DNA from 3 places in the Paenibacillus sp. EKM211P genome. Region 3 is predicted to be linked to each of the others. Evidence: riboswitches for the same ligand, from Rfam matches in the RefSeq annotation. Region 3 holds a riboswitch; each other region holds the start of a gene.

Region 1 (5,019 bases), on a different contig from region 3:
CGGATGAATGCGGGCATTTTATTTGTGCGCCAATCCGTCAGGGATTACGACCCCAAGGACAGGCTTCACTTGAGAAACGACTCAAGGGAGCTTGTCCTTTTTTGGTTTTGGCAGGTTTTATTCTATTTTAAGTACAGAGGAGCGATATTCGCATAATGAAAGCTTTGGAAGAACGTATTCGTCAAGAGGGACAAATTTTATCCGATACGGTGTTAAAGGTAGATTCATTTTTGAACCATCAGGTGGATACAGCATTAGCATTGGAGATTGGTAAGGAGTTCGCACGTCTGTTCGGCAGTGCTCCAATTACCAAGGTGCTTACTATTGAAGCTAGTGGTATTCAATTTGCTATGGCCACTGCTATTGCTTTGGGAGTACCGTTCATTTATGCGAAGAAAAAGAAGGCGATCACGCTGAATGAACAGGTATACTTCGCAGAGGTTCATTCGTTCACTCGGCAGGAAACCTATCAGGTGAGCATTTCCCAAAAATATCTCGATGCCAGCGACCATGTGCTGATCGTGGATGATTTTTTGGCAACTGGTGCAGCTTTGGTCGGACTTACCGATATTGTGAAGGAAGCAGGAGCAGAGCTGGCCGGAGTTGGCTGCGTAATTGAAAAGAGCTTTCAGGAAGGCCGTGGACTGTTGGAGCAAAGAGGTATTGCCGTACGTTCTCTAGCGCGTATCGCTTCCATGGCACCGGGCGAAGTCCATTTTATAGAGGAAGCTGGCACGGTAATTCCTCCCGTTAAGGAGAATGTGGGATGTTAAGTAAACAAAAATTATTTGCGCTGGGCTTCCAGCATGTCATGGCGATGTACGCCGGAGCCATTGCCGTCCCTCTGATTGTAGGGGGAGCGCTGCACCTGACGCCAGCCCAGATGGCTTATCTAGTGGCTGCTGATCTATTCACTTGCGGGATTGCTACATTATTACAGATTATGGGCACACGTTTTTTCGGAAGTAGACTGCCTGTCATTTTGGGCTGTACGTTTACGGCAGTAGGACCCATTATCGCAATTGCTTCGACATCAAATCTGGCGACAGCGTACGGTGCCATCATTTTGTCCGGTATATTTGTGGTGCTTGCGGCACCGTTGTATGGCAAACTGTTACGCTTTTTCCCAACAGTGGTTACCGGCTCGGTCGTTACGATTATCGGTCTATCCCTTATTCCGGTGGCGATGAACAATGTAGCGGGTGGTCAGGGCAGCGCGGATTTTGGACAGCCGCGTAATTTGCTGCTGGCGCTGGTTACACTACTGGTTATTCTGCTTGTCAATCGAGTAGCCAAGGGCTTTTTACGCTCGATTTCCGTTCTTATTGGTCTGTTCGCAGGTACTGTAGTCGCCTATGCGATGGGAATGGTGCATTTTGCTCCCGTAGCGGATGCTTCGTGGGTGAGTATTGCGCAGCCGTTTTATTTTGGTAAGCCGGAGTTTAGCATTATGGCAGTATGTACGATGATTATCGTCAATATTGTGAGCATGGTCGAGTCTACAGGGGTTTATCTAGCAGTAGGTAAAGCGATTGATCAGAAAGTGGAGCAAAAGCAAATCGTCAATGGACTTCGTTCGGAAGGACTTGCAATTATGTTGGGCGGTATTTTTAATGCGTTCCCTTACACGGCCTTCTCCCAAAATGTGGGTTTAATCTCGCTGACTCGCGTCAAATCCCGTAACGTTATTTTTGCTGCTGGCGGCATCATGGTCGTCCTCGGTTTGCTGCCTAAGCTGGCTGCCTTGACGACAGTAATTCCTAACGCTGTGCTGGGCGGGGCGATGATCGTCATGTTTGGCTCGGTTGCTGCATCAGGCATGTCTATTTTGTCAGAAGTGGATCTGCGGAAAGAAAGCAATCTGCTGATTGCAGCATGCAGTATTGCCGTGGGCCTAGGCTCAGCTGTTCTGCCGCAAATGTTCGACCAACTGCCGAGCTTTGCCAAAATGCTGCTGCAAAATGGCATCGTATCTGGCTCGATTACGGCAATTGTCTTGAACATTGTTTTGGCAAGAAAACAGGGTGAATCGGTCAAAGGCGTTAATGTCTCAGAAGTTCCACAGAAGGTTTGATGAATAGGAAATAAACAAAAACAGCCGGAGAAAGGGCGTTGCCTCTTTTCCGGCTGTTTGGCATGGGGTTATCCAGTACTAGTTATTTATTAAGCAGCATGAAATTATTGATAAAACCCTCTTTCTGTATGAAGATCGGGGTTTGGATTTTCGAAGTGAAGTCATAATAGTACACGCCGCGTCCTTCCTCCTGATTTTTCGGGAGGCGCTGCCTAAATAATAGACCCCTTTGCTGTCTGGGGACATATAGATAAAGCTGCGGGACGAAATGGGGAGCTTAGTTTGGTGCGTTTTCCAGTTGCACTTTTAGGTTGGTTTATCTACTAGAGGAATTTGCTAGAGTGGTAGGAAGAGGCATGGTATAATCTACCTTAAGGACTTTGGATAGTGGTGGATGTTTTCGGATCACGGCGCAGCTTCCCGAAAGGGGGTGAAGCCGATGGTCAACCTTGTGTCGTGCTATGATGTGCTGCGTTGGATGGTTACGTTACTAAGCCTGGTGTTTAGTATTCGTAAGCTTTATCGCTGGCTGCGTCGGAAATTTCGGAACAAGCGAAAACCCACCGCGTAATTAGGTTGGCCCCTAACAGTGGGTTTCGTTCGCATTAACATTCAGTTATGCAGCGCGCCGTGGTGGTGATCCACAGCCTTTCAAGTCCTAAGAGTCTTTGCCGTTGGAGCGGCGAAGGCTCTTTTTAGTATACGGATACGGTGGTTATCTCTATACCTAATTTTAACACGTGAATTGTGTGCACGCAACGTTAAGACATACCTTCAATTGCGCGCAAGCAATGAATAGCCTTGGTCTTGATTCACACTATATCATTCAAATTTAAATTATTACGCAACATTTGTTGACAAGCCAGTAGCAACAAAATAAGATAATCCTAAATCGTAATAAAAAGGAATAAAGGAAGAAAACAGGTGTGAGCCGGACAACTCTATATACGAAGTTTCGTAGAGACGATGTAGATAGTTGTTGAGCGTGTTCACTTAAAAGGGAAGTTCGGTAGATTCCGACACGGACCCGCCACTGTATACAGGCATCAGCAGGGTACTGCTGGAGCTTTCAGAACAAGCCACTGGAACTGTGAGGAACCGGGAAGGCCTGAAAGATACGCTTGGAGTCAGGAGACCTGCCTGTTTTGACATCACTGTCAGACCCACGGGATGCTGGGGAGGTGGTTAGGCGTGCTGCATACGGAATGTCTGAAACCGATCTGATCCCTTCTATGTTTTTGGAGCTGGCTTTGAGGTGAGTTTTGACATTTTATAATGAAAGCATTTCTGACTGCTGATCAAGTGGTTGGGAATGCTTTTTCGCGTTTTGCGTTAGGTTTATACGATTTTACAAGATAGAGGGGAAAATGTGGGATGATAGGCAATCGTAATAGGCGTTCATGGTTCATATGTACAGGATTGCTGCTGCTGATGGCAGTTATGACTCTTTCCGGATGTGGCGTAGCCACGAAGACGGAGGATAGCTCGGGCAAGGGTGAGAACACGTCTGCACAACAGACTCAAGCAGATAAAAAGCTGGTGATGGCGTATACGTGGAAACCGTCAGGCGTCGATCCGCATGGAGACAATAGCTGGGATGTGATGCGTTCCGGTGCCGGTGAGACACTCATTCGTTTGAATGAAAAGCTGGAGCCTGTGGCTTGGCTAGCCAAGGAGTGGAAACATGACAGCCCTAACGTGTGGTCGTTCAGCTTGCAGGATAAGGTCACGTTTCATAATGGAAAGAGCATGGATGCAGCAAGTGTAAAAGCATCTTTGCTGCGCTCAATCGAGAAAAGCCATCTGGCGAAGGATTTACTGGATGTGAAGTCCATTGATGTAACTGGTCCGCTGACGCTGAAAATTACGACAAACCAGCCGAATGCAGCGCTGGTATCCAATTTGGCTGATCCGTCAACGATTGTACTGGATGTGGCATCCATGAAAGATGAGCAAAGCTACCCTGCAATGACAGGTGCTTTTAAAATCAAAGCCTTCAACAAGGATCAATCCTTGGTCGTCGAGCGTTATGACGGATACTGGGGCGAAAAGGCGCGATTGGCCGAAGCGACGATGAAATTCATTACGGACGGTAATTCGCGCCTGATGGCGTTACAATCTGGTGAGGTGGATGTAGCGACGGATATTCCGGTAGATAACGCAGAGGTATTAAAAAAGAACGACAAGCTACAAGTGCTGTCGGCTCCATCCTTGCGCACCCATATGATTGTGTACAACATGGAATCACCTGTGTTCAAGGATGCAACCAACCGTAAGGTGGTGGACAGTCTGATTCCGCGCGCATCCATTGTGAGCGCCGTCATGAGAGGCTTCGGTACGGAAGCAAGCAGCCCGTTTCCGAGCATTCTTCCCTTCGGTAAGATTGAGCGCAAAGCATTGGACGGAACGGCGGAGCAGTTGTTGACGAAGGATGGCTGGCAGAAGGATGCCCAAGGTACGTGGACCAAGCAGGGCAAGCCATTCGAGGTTACGCTGCTGACCTTCCCACAGCGTCCGGAGCTATCCGTCATGGCTGAGGTGATTCAGAGCCAATTGCTGAATGAGGGAATTCAGGTCAAGATTCGCAAGGTGGAAAATATCGACGAGGCATTGACCAAAAATGATTGGGATTTTGCTATGTACAGCATGCTCACGGCCCATACAGGGGAGCCGCAGTATTTTATGGACATGTTCTACTCCTCTACAAGTGAAGCGAATGTAAGCCGTTATGCTTCCAAACCGCTGGAGAATATTCTTCACAGCCTGAAGTTGGCGAAGGATACCGCACAGCGTAATGCGGTAACACTGCAAGCGCTGGATATCATCAATACAGATTTGCCGCAGTCGTTCATTGTGCACCCTGACAATGTGTTTGGTGTGAAAAAAGGAGTAAAGGGCTTTACACCGCATCCGATCGAGTATTACTACATTACAGCGCAATCCGA
Region 2 (5,019 bases), on a different contig from region 3:
GAAGCTATGGCTCGCCAGCATATCCGTTTAATTTATGGAGGCTCCAGCAGAGGGCTGATGGGTAAGGTGGCGGATGGACTGTTGGCGGGTGACGGTCAGGTCACCGGCATTATGCCCACCCTGTTATTCGATGCAGAGATCATTCATCGGGGAGTTACCGAGTTTATTGAGGTAGCAAGCATGCATGAACGTAAAGCGGCGATGAGCGAGATGGCCGATGCGTTTATAGCCCTTCCGGGAGGCTTGGGAACCTTTGAGGAGCTGTTCGAGGTATTGTGCTGGGCGCAAATCGGTATACATCGCAAGCCCATTGGGCTGCTGAATGTGAATGGATATTTTGACCCGTTGGTAGAAATGGTACGTCATAGCGTGCAGGAAGGGTTTACCGGAGCTGATCATCCAGCGCTACTGAGTATATCTGCGGACCCGGATGAACTGCTGCATATGTTGAAAAATAAAGCAGATAACTTGAAATAAAGCTTTTTTCATGCTTGCACAACTGATTGAGGCAAGGTTATGATAAGACCCATAATCAAATAGCGGACAGACAAGGTGCCTTTGCGGTTGAGCAAAGGGTAACAGGGAATCGGGTGCAAGTCCCGAGCGGTCCCGCCACTGTAAGGAAGAGGGTTCTTTTAAATGGTCACTCGTACAAAACGGGGAAGACGAGAGAATCCGTTGATGCCAAGCCAGGAGACCTACCTTGATCTGTATGCACCGTTAACCTTCGCGGAGAGGATGGGTGTACGAAATCAGGAAATCAGGCACACGTTGCTTTTTCCATGTTGGTTACAGGTTTGCGTGGATATGAACGTGCAGCAGCGTTTGAAGCGTAAACAAAACAGATGGAAAACAACGGCAGATAGGAGGAAGACAAGAACTGTCTTCTTACGCTGTTTCGTCTGGTGAGAGAGATACGTACATAGGAACCCCATCCGGGCAGGATGGGGTTTTTTGAGTTAAAGGATGCCACAAATTATTGAAATAGATAGTATAGCTGCCCTGAAAAGGATGATAGGAGGAGCACGATGAGCCCATTAGGAAAATTGCTGGTGATTGGATTTGGACCAGGAGATATGGAACATATCACAAAACGGGCGTTGGATGCGCTGGCCGAAAGTGAGGTCATTATCGGCTACAATACCTACGTTGATTTGATCCGTCCGTTGTTGAACGGACAGGAGATTGTACGCACAGGGATGACAGAAGAAGTGAGCCGTGCGCAGGAGGCGGTTCGCCAAGCAGAGATGGGTAAGAAGGTAGCCGTCATTTCCAGTGGAGATGCTGGGGTCTATGGCATGGCAGGGCTGGTGTACGAAGTGCTGATGCAAAAAGGCTGGCGTCGCGAGGACGGGGTTGAGGTAGAAGTTGTGCCGGGGATCTCGGCTATTCAATCCTGTGCTTCGTTGTTGGGAGCGCCGGTTATGCATGATGCTTGCACAATCAGTCTGAGTGATCATCTGACCCCGTGGGAAACGATCGTGAAGCGTGTAGAAGCTGCGGCTTCGGCTGATTTTGTGATTGCCTTGTACAATCCGCGCAGTGGTCGGCGTACCCGCCAGATTGTGGAGACGCAGTCCATTTTGCTCCGTTACCGTGATCCGCAAACTCCAGTTGGACTGGTGAAGAGTGCTTATCGTGAACGTCAGCAGGTTATTGTAACGACGCTGGAAGATATGCTGAACCATGATATCGGGATGCTGACGACCGTAATCATCGGCAATTCCTCGACGACAGTGTATGACGGCTTAATCGTGACTCCGCGCGGCTATCAGCGTAAATACACGCTGGACGCGACCGAGCAAGTGCTCAAACCGCATCAGCGGCTTCGCACGGAAGCGGAGCCGTGGTCGCTGGGCGCGCAAGAGGATCGCGCGCTGGATACACCGCAGGGAGGCGGAGCTCTGACTGCGTCTCCCGAGCCTTCCGCGAGCAGCGCTGCGGTTGCCACGCAGGCACGCCCGCAAGCGATGGCTACCGTGCAGGCTGCGCCCGCGAAGCCAACCGGAGCGGCTCCAGCATCGCTGGCAGCAGAGGCACTAAGCCGCCTAGCTGTCGGCGGCAAGCTGCCGGGCGAAGCCAATGCTCGCTGGAGCGGGCAAGCGCCTACCGCCCAGAGCGCCGTCGGAACGGCAACGGTGGCTACGACTGGGAAGGCGTCAGGCGGCTTTGGCAAGCCTGCACTGTTTGAGGTGGGGGTTTCCCCTGGCGTGGGAAACAAGAAGTTCACTGCTCGGCAGATGGCACTGCTTGCCGAGGTAGCGGGTGATGATGGCGAGCTGGAATACACGCCAGATCATCAGATCGTGCTGCGCGTGCCGTGCGCAGACCCCGAGGAACTGGTCGGACGGCTTCGGGATGAACGATTCATTGTCATGCCGATCGGCGATGTGTTTAAGGTGAAGGCCTGCGACTTCTGCAATATGGAGAAAGATGATGCGGTGCCTGTGGCTGAGCATCTACAGGTTGTGCTTGGCGGATTACAGGCACCCAAGGAAACGAGTATTGCTTTGAATGGATGCGGCATGGCTTGCTATGGAGCGGTGCTGGAGGATATCGGCGTCGTCTATCGCAAGGGAGGATACGATCTGTTTCTCGGCGGCAAAAAATTTGGCCGTAATGCTCATGCCGCTCAGCCCGTAGCGGAAGGGATTCCGGGTGATCAGATTACAGATATCGTGGAGAACATTATTGCTGAATATAAGGAAAAGGGGCATCCGAACGAGCGTTTTCATAAATTCTTCAAACGTGTAGGCATCGTTGCGGGTTTCCGACATGAAGATGCACCAGCAACAGTAGAAGTGAACGCGGTTTGTGGTGATTAAGTGGGTTGGTAGGCTTGATGAACTGGATACAAGCATATATATAAAATAGGGCGTCATGTAGGCTATCCCTATCAATGAGGAGGAAAACACAGCAGTGGATGCAATATTGTTGGTTGGACATGGAAGTCGGGACCCAGAGGGTAATCAGGAACTACTGGAATTTGCGCAAGCGGTGGCAGATCGGGCGCCAGGTACGTGTGTAGAAACCTGTTTTCTGGAGTTGGCACGCCCAAGTATTGCCGAAGGAGTACAGGCGTGTGTGGACAAAGGGGCGACACGTGTCGTTTTTATTCCGATTATTTTGTTCGCAGCAGTGCATGCCAAAATTGATATTCCGAAGGCAATCGACCGGGCAAAGGCAAAATACCCGCAGGTGGAATTTGTATACGGACGTCCGATTGGCGTTCACGAAAAAATCGTTAGCATACTGCTAAACCGCTTGAAAGAGGCCCGCCCTGTTGCAGTTCCAGCAGGGATGAATAGCGCTGTAGAGGCATCTGCCCAGGTATCTGACGAAGAAACAGCGGTACTTGTATTAGGACGCGGAAGTAGCGATCCAGATGCGAACAGTGACTTTTTCAAAATCACCCGTATGCTGTGGGAGAAGCTTTCTTATACGTGGGTAGAAAGCAGCTTTATCGGCGTGACGCAACCCTCTTTTCCAGACGGTCTGGAGCGTTGCGTACGACTGGGTGCCAAAAAGATTATCGTGCTTCCGTATTTTCTGTTCACAGGTGTGCTGATTAAGCGCATTGGAGAAATGACTCAGGAATTCGCCGAGGCTCACCCTGCATTACAAGTGGAAATGGGCGGATATTTTGGCTTCCATCCGCAATTAGTTGAGCTGGTGCTGGAGCGAGCTAACGAAGGCTTGTTCGGCAAGGTTACGGCTAATTGCGATAACTGCCAGTTCCGTCTGGAAGCGCAGGAGCATCATCACCACGACCATGACCATGACCATGACCATGACCACGACCACGATCACCATCACGACCATGACCATCACCACCATCATGCACATGAGCATCATCATGATCACCATGAACACAGCCACGATCATACTCATGAGCATGTCCATGCTCACAGCCATAATGACCATGATCACGATCATTCACATGCGCCGTCTGTAGTGAATGTAACCGGGCAGGTGAATGGCTCATGATTTTTATGCTATGCGGAACGAGCGATGCAAGGGAATTGGCGCTGCAAATCCGTGACACCGGCTTTAACGTATTAACTTCGGTCGTAACCGAAAGCGCGGCGGCCAGCTTGTCCGAAGCAGGGCTGGACGTACGTACAGGCCGAATGACAGCCAATGAAATGGGTGCAATGATTCGGGAGAAGGGGATACAGGCCGTTGTTGATGCCAGTCATCCTTTTGCAGAGGAAGCACATGCGAATGCGATGACAGCTGCTCGCGAGTCTGGAGTTCCTTATATTCGCTACGAGCGGACGGGACTGGTGTATGACAATCATCCATTGCTCCATATTGTGTCTTCTTATGAAGAGGCCGCATTAATTACTAAGCAACTCAAGGGCTCTGTCATGCTTACGACGGGCAGTAAGACGCTCGGCACATTCACCAAGCATTTACTCGGAGACCCGGAGATTCGTCTGGTTGCACGTATGCTTCCGCGTCTGGACAATATGGAGAAGTGCGGCGAACTGGGCATGGAGCAAAAAAATATTATTGCCATGCAGGGGCCCTTTTCCCGTGAGATGAACGAAGCATTGTACAAGCACTTTGGTACGACCGTGATGGTCACCAAGGAAAGCGGACGCACGGGAGCAGTGGATGAGAAGGTTCAATCTGCTTTGGACCTGGGTATTCATGTCATTTTGATTTCCAGACCGGAAGTAGAGTTTGGTACGGTATTTGATCATTTCGACGGAGTAATTGATACATTGCGCACAGCAACAGGGAAGATTTCCATTTGAGTTGGTTCAAGTCCCTACGGGTTCAGTTAATCCATAACGACTGCTGGCATGTATCTAAAATATAGTCATCTTAAAATGCGTGTTTTAATAGAAATATCTGTTGTTTTAATACACGAGCAGTTATTTTTCCTAAACTAATTTTCAATAAGGGAGTGGGTCGATACCATGGACTTTAAAACAGACTTTAAACCGCTAACGGTACAGCCGCAGGAGATTGAGGGTAAAAGCTTCGCAATGATCACAGAAGAATTGGGAG
Region 3 (5,019 bases):
ACCGTGCTGGTGGTGGATGAGGCCTTTATTGATTTTATCCCACTGGAACGGCAAGTCTCATTATTGCCTGTGCTGGATCGCTATCCTCATGTGATTTTGATCCGATCGATGACCAAATTTTATGCCATTCCTGGCTTGCGATTGGGCTATGCGATTGCTCATCCGGACTATATCCGGCAAATGACGGCCAAACAGGTGACCTGGAGTGTTAATGGATTGGCGTTGCTGGCTGGAGAGGCGTGTCTGAGAAGTGGGCAAGCTTATGAGCGCCGCACACAGGAACTAATTGCGACGGAGCGCAGTCGCTTGCTGACTGCCTTAGCGGAATGGGGCTGCGGTGTCGTTCCCGGCGAAGCCAATTACGTGCTAGCAAGGGCGCCGGGAACGTGGAGTTCATCGGCTATTCAGCAGGCGCTTGGACAACGTGGGATTCTTATACGTAGCTGTGCCATGTATCCGGGGCTGTCGGCGAGCCATTTTCGAATTGCAGTCAAGGACGCCGAAGCCAATAATATGCTGCTGTCTGCACTCAGTGAAGTGTTGGAGGAGGAGCGGCGTGATCGTTAGCTTGGTAATCATGGCAGCCTATCTGCTGGACAGGCTAATCGGCGATCCGAAATGGTTGCCACATCCAGTCATCGGGATGGGACATGCCATTTCAGCATTGGAAAAAGCGATTCGTCGTAAGGTCCGCAGTGACCGGGGATTGAAACGTGCGGGTATACTGCTTCCACTCATTGTGGCAGGAGGCTCCTTTGGGCTTGCTTGGGGGCTATTGCGTGTGCTTGCCTGGATTCACCCATGGTTGTCTGTCGTCGTAGAAATTGTTCTGGTTGCAACCACAATTGCTTCCAAAGGACTAAAGGACGCAGGGATGGCCGTATACCGAGCGTTGCAGGCAAATGACCTGACTGTGGCACGTCGGGAGTTAGGCATGATTGTCGGGAGGGATACGCAGCAGCTTGACGAGCCTGAAATTGTACGCGGTACCGTCGAAACAGTCGCTGAAAATATCGTGGACGCCATTATTTCCCCGCTTTTTTATGCCCTGATCGGGGGAGCTCCCTTGGCACTGGCATATCGAGCTGTAAATACGCTTGATTCGATGGTTGGCTACAAAAATGAAAAGTATCTGCATTTAGGCTGGGCCTCGGCACGTCTGGATGATGTAGCTAACTACATTCCGGCTCGCCTGACAGCAGTTATGCTTGTGATAGCGGCGTGGTTGTATCGGCTGGATGCTGCAAGAAGCTGGCGCACAGTCAAGCAGGATGCCCGTCTGCACCCAAGCCCGAACAGCGGCTTCCCCGAATCAGCAGTGGCAGGTGCCTTGGGGATTCGTCTCGGTGGCTATAACGTGTATCACGGCGTACGCTCCTTTCGGGCATATATGGGCGAAGAGATACGACCACTGGAGTCGAAGGATATCCGGCATACAATCCGGCTGATGTTCGCCGTATCCACTATGTTTGTAGGGTTGTGTTTGTTGGGAGTTGCGGGGTGTTTTGCCTTGGGATGGATGCGGTGAGGAGTGACATTATTTTGAAACAAAATACAGAAGGGAAAAGAGTGCGAGAACGTGCACTAAGTCCGAACTCACAACAGGTAAGAGAGCCGAATGATGCTAAAGAAGATCTGCAGTGGGACATGGAGCTCGTGTTAGTTCGTCATGGCACAACCTTATGGAATAAGGAACGTCGATATCTGGGACATGCCGATTTGAGTTTGCTGTCTGGAGCAGAGCAGGAATTAAAGCCTTTACGGGAAAAATTGCAGGGCCAGTCCTTTGCTCAAATCTATTGCAGTGACTTGATGCGATGTCGCCAGACCTTGCAGATCATTTTGCCGGGGTCAGCATTGACGACTGAACGTTTCCTATCTGCTATGCCTCCCATGATGGAACCACGTCTGCGAGAACTTCACTTTGGCGAGTGGGATGGAAAAACGTATGACATGCTTAAGGATGTGGCGTTGTATCGTGCTTGGATTGATGAGCCACAACGAATCACCCCGCCTGGAGGAGAGTCTTGGGTCCATTTTGTGAATCGTCTGCGTGAATTCCTCGACTCTCTGTTTGCGTGGCGCATTGCTTTGGAGGTTCAGCCAATAGAGTTGAATGCTGCACCGCCCTCTGTTTTGGTTGTCACGCATGGTGGTGTAATTCGCCAATTGGTTTGTATGCTGATACCAGGTCATGATTTTTGGAGTCTGAATCCAAAACCGGGAGAAGCGATTAGGCTTCAGTTAAGGCTGGCAGGACTGCACAATTGTATAGCAAAATTGCTTTTTCACTAGGGTAGTTGTGGCGAATCAAGCAGCTGTTTGGGTTGTAAGCTAACTCTTTTTAACCTATAATCATCAAGTAAAAGAACGGCTTGACTACACTACATCAAATATCCAGCAGACGAGGTCGGCGCCGTGTGAGGGAACTTGCTTTTCTTCATTGCGCTGTTAAAAGGGAAGTCGGTGTGAGTCCGACGCGGTCCCGCCACTGTAAATGGAAACATGCTCATTAGCCCTGTTACATGTGCCGCCAAGCATGTGAAAGAATATCAGGGCATGCCTCTTCCATAAGTCAGGATACCTGCCCGTCCGCCTGTCACCATAATCCTTCGAGGAAAGGATGACGTGTTCGCAGTGACTGTCCATGCGGAAGGAAGCTGCCCGCCTGCGCACAATCTGTGCTAACGTGACCCCTGTGTCCTGAAATGAGGATGCGGGGGTTTTTGATAGGAAAAGAAGGCTGGAATGAGGAAATACGGATGATGTTCAAGTAACGCTCTTAACGATTTTTGTATGAAGGGGTGCAAATCATGGCAGTAAAGAAAATAAAGGTATGGACAACAGGTCTATTGGCGCTGATATTGGCAGTTGTGCTGAGTGCATGTGGCGCGGATGGAAAAAATGCAGAAAATAAAGAGGGCCAAGCTTCTTCACAGCAGCCGGGACAGACCGTAACCGCACAAGAGCCTCCGGGCAAAACGGTTTACCCGCTAACGGTTAAGGATGCAACAGGACAGGAATTTACATTTAAAAAGGCACCGGACAAGATCGTTTCCGTCTCCCCGGCAGAAACCGAGGCGTTGTTCGCTATCGGATTGGATAAGGAAATTGTTGGTGTATCCGACTACTCTGATTACCCGGAGGCAGCTACGAAAAAGCCTAAAGTGGGCGGTATTATGAAACCGAACGAAGAGGCGATCATTGCTGCGAACCCGGAAGTTGTTTTTGCAGGAATTTCACTTAGTGAACAGGCTACGACTAAGCTGCGTGACATGGGAATTATGATTTTTAAAACGGAACCGAAGACCGTTGAAGATGTCATAGCTAACATCGAATTGTATGGGAAAATCACCGATCATCAGAAAGAAGCGAGAGCGGTGACCGACAAGATGAGAGCAGATGTAGCGGAAGTGAAAGAAGGAGTTAAAAATATCGGCAAAGGGCAGAAGCTGCGGGTATACGTCGAGTTTTCACCAGGCTGGACAGTGGGTAAAGGCGAGTTTATGGACGAACTGATTACATTGGCAGGCGGCGAAAACGTGGGTGCCACGCAGAAGGGCTGGTACCAAATCAGTGAGGAAAATATTATAGCTGCCAACCCTGACGTGATTTTGTACAGCAAAAGTGTGAAGGATGACAAAACAGGCCAGACCCTCAGCGATATCATAAAAGCTCGCAGTGGATGGGATCAAATATCGGCTGTTCGTAACAATCGTGTATTTGCCGTGGATGATAATTTGATTAGCCGTCCAGGTCCACGCGTAACAGAAGGACTCAAGGAAGTAGCCAAGGGCGTGTACCCTGAAATTTTCAAATGAACCGTAGACTGATCGGTTTTGGGGGGACTGGTCTTGTCTTGCTGCTGCTGACGCTGCTGCTCTGTCTTGGCATCGGCTCGGTCAGTCTTCCGGTCAGCCAGATCACAGGTATTTTGATCAACCACCTACCGTGGTTAGATGATACGTTTACACCGGATTGGAATACATCTGCAGAGCAGATTATTTTGAAGGTCAGACTGCCAAGAGTGTTACTGGGAATGTTGGTCGGAGCAGCGCTGGCGCTGGCGGGAGCTGGATTTCAGGGTGTGTTGCGTAATCCCTTGGCTGATCCCTATACCCTTGGGGTATCCTCGGGAGCTTCGGTAGGAGCGGCAGTGCTGATTTATTGGGGGCTTCAATTTTCATTTGTGGGTATATGGACCCTTCCGCTAGTCGCATTTATAACCGGCATGCTGACGCTGTGGATGGTGTTGACGTTGGCGCGTGAAGGTGGGAAAATTCCGACCCAAAGCCTCATTTTATCAGGTGTGGTGATGCAATTTTTTGGGGGAGCCATTGTTTCTTTTCTGGCAGCCATGTCGAAGGAAACAGTCAATGAAATATTGTACTGGACGTTGGGAAGTCTTAGTCTGCGAGGTTGGTCATATACGGGAATTCTTTTACCTTACGTGATCGTTGGGCTGGTGTTTCTATGGAACCGGGCACGGGTGCTGAATATTCTGGCTTTGGGTGAACGTCAAGCGGCTCATATGGGGGTTCATGTAGATGCGACGAAGCTATCTGTCCTGATCATATCTACCTTGCTGACAGCTGCCGCTGTCTCAGTATGCGGAGTCATTGGCTTTGTCGGACTCGTTGTACCACATATCATTCGTCTGGTGACAGGTCCCGATTACCGGATGATTGTTCCGTTATCTGCACTGGGTGGAGCTATTTTTATGGCTTGGGCAGATACGGCGGCTCGCACGTTGTTGGCCCCAACGGAAATTCCTCTGGGCGTTATGACGGCCTTTGTTGGGGCGCCGTTCTTCGCGTATCTCCTGTACCGGAACAAGAAGCTGCGCAGGGGGGATCTGTTGTGACCGAACAAAGTGAAACACAGAAGGTGGATGATCGGGCGCTAGAGGTAGCAGGTCTTACCCGTGCTTATGGAGAGTTCCATGTGTTGAAGAATATTAGCTGGAACGTAGACGAAGGAGCTTGGTGGGGGATCATTGGTCCGAATGGGAGTGGTAAA

The links. Region 3 has a riboswitch for cobalamin ahead of G9G57_RS08215 (ABC transporter substrate-binding protein). Riboswitches for the same ligand answer to the same signal wherever they lie in the genome.
Region 1: it holds a riboswitch for cobalamin, as region 3 does, so the genes downstream of both, G9G57_RS00875 (ABC transporter substrate-binding protein) here and G9G57_RS08215 (ABC transporter substrate-binding protein) in region 3, are expected to answer to the same signal.
Region 2: it holds a riboswitch for cobalamin, as region 3 does, so the genes downstream of both, cobJ (precorrin-3B C(17)-methyltransferase) here and G9G57_RS08215 (ABC transporter substrate-binding protein) in region 3, are expected to answer to the same signal.

Annotation. Positions count from the first base shown of each region.
Region 1 covers NZ_JAAMNS010000001.1:178,056-183,074, forward strand. The annotation lists gene G9G57_RS00865 (xanthine phosphoribosyltransferase) at 156-773, shown strand; gene G9G57_RS00870 (nucleobase:cation symporter-2 family protein) at 767-2,074, shown strand; gene G9G57_RS26140 (hypothetical protein) at 2,514-2,645, shown strand; cobalamin riboswitch at 3,028-3,232, shown strand; gene G9G57_RS00875 (ABC transporter substrate-binding protein) at 3,449-5,019, shown strand, end outside.
Region 2 covers NZ_JAAMNS010000001.1:420,399-425,417, forward strand. The annotation lists gene G9G57_RS01935 (LOG family protein) at 1-477, shown strand, start outside; cobalamin riboswitch at 535-720, shown strand; gene cobJ (precorrin-3B C(17)-methyltransferase) at 1,029-2,825, shown strand; gene G9G57_RS01945 (sirohydrochlorin chelatase) at 2,920-3,987, shown strand; gene cobK (precorrin-6A reductase) at 3,984-4,763, shown strand; gene G9G57_RS01955 (precorrin-8X methylmutase) at 4,929-5,019, shown strand, end outside.
Region 3 covers NZ_JAAMNS010000003.1:450,497-455,515, forward strand. The annotation lists gene cobD (threonine-phosphate decarboxylase CobD) at 1-567, shown strand, start outside; gene cbiB (adenosylcobinamide-phosphate synthase CbiB) at 557-1,528, shown strand; gene G9G57_RS08210 (histidine phosphatase family protein) at 1,543-2,295, shown strand; cobalamin riboswitch at 2,391-2,606, shown strand; gene G9G57_RS08215 (ABC transporter substrate-binding protein) at 2,814-3,821, shown strand; gene G9G57_RS08220 (FecCD family ABC transporter permease) at 3,818-4,864, shown strand; gene G9G57_RS08225 (ABC transporter ATP-binding protein) at 4,861-5,019, shown strand, end outside.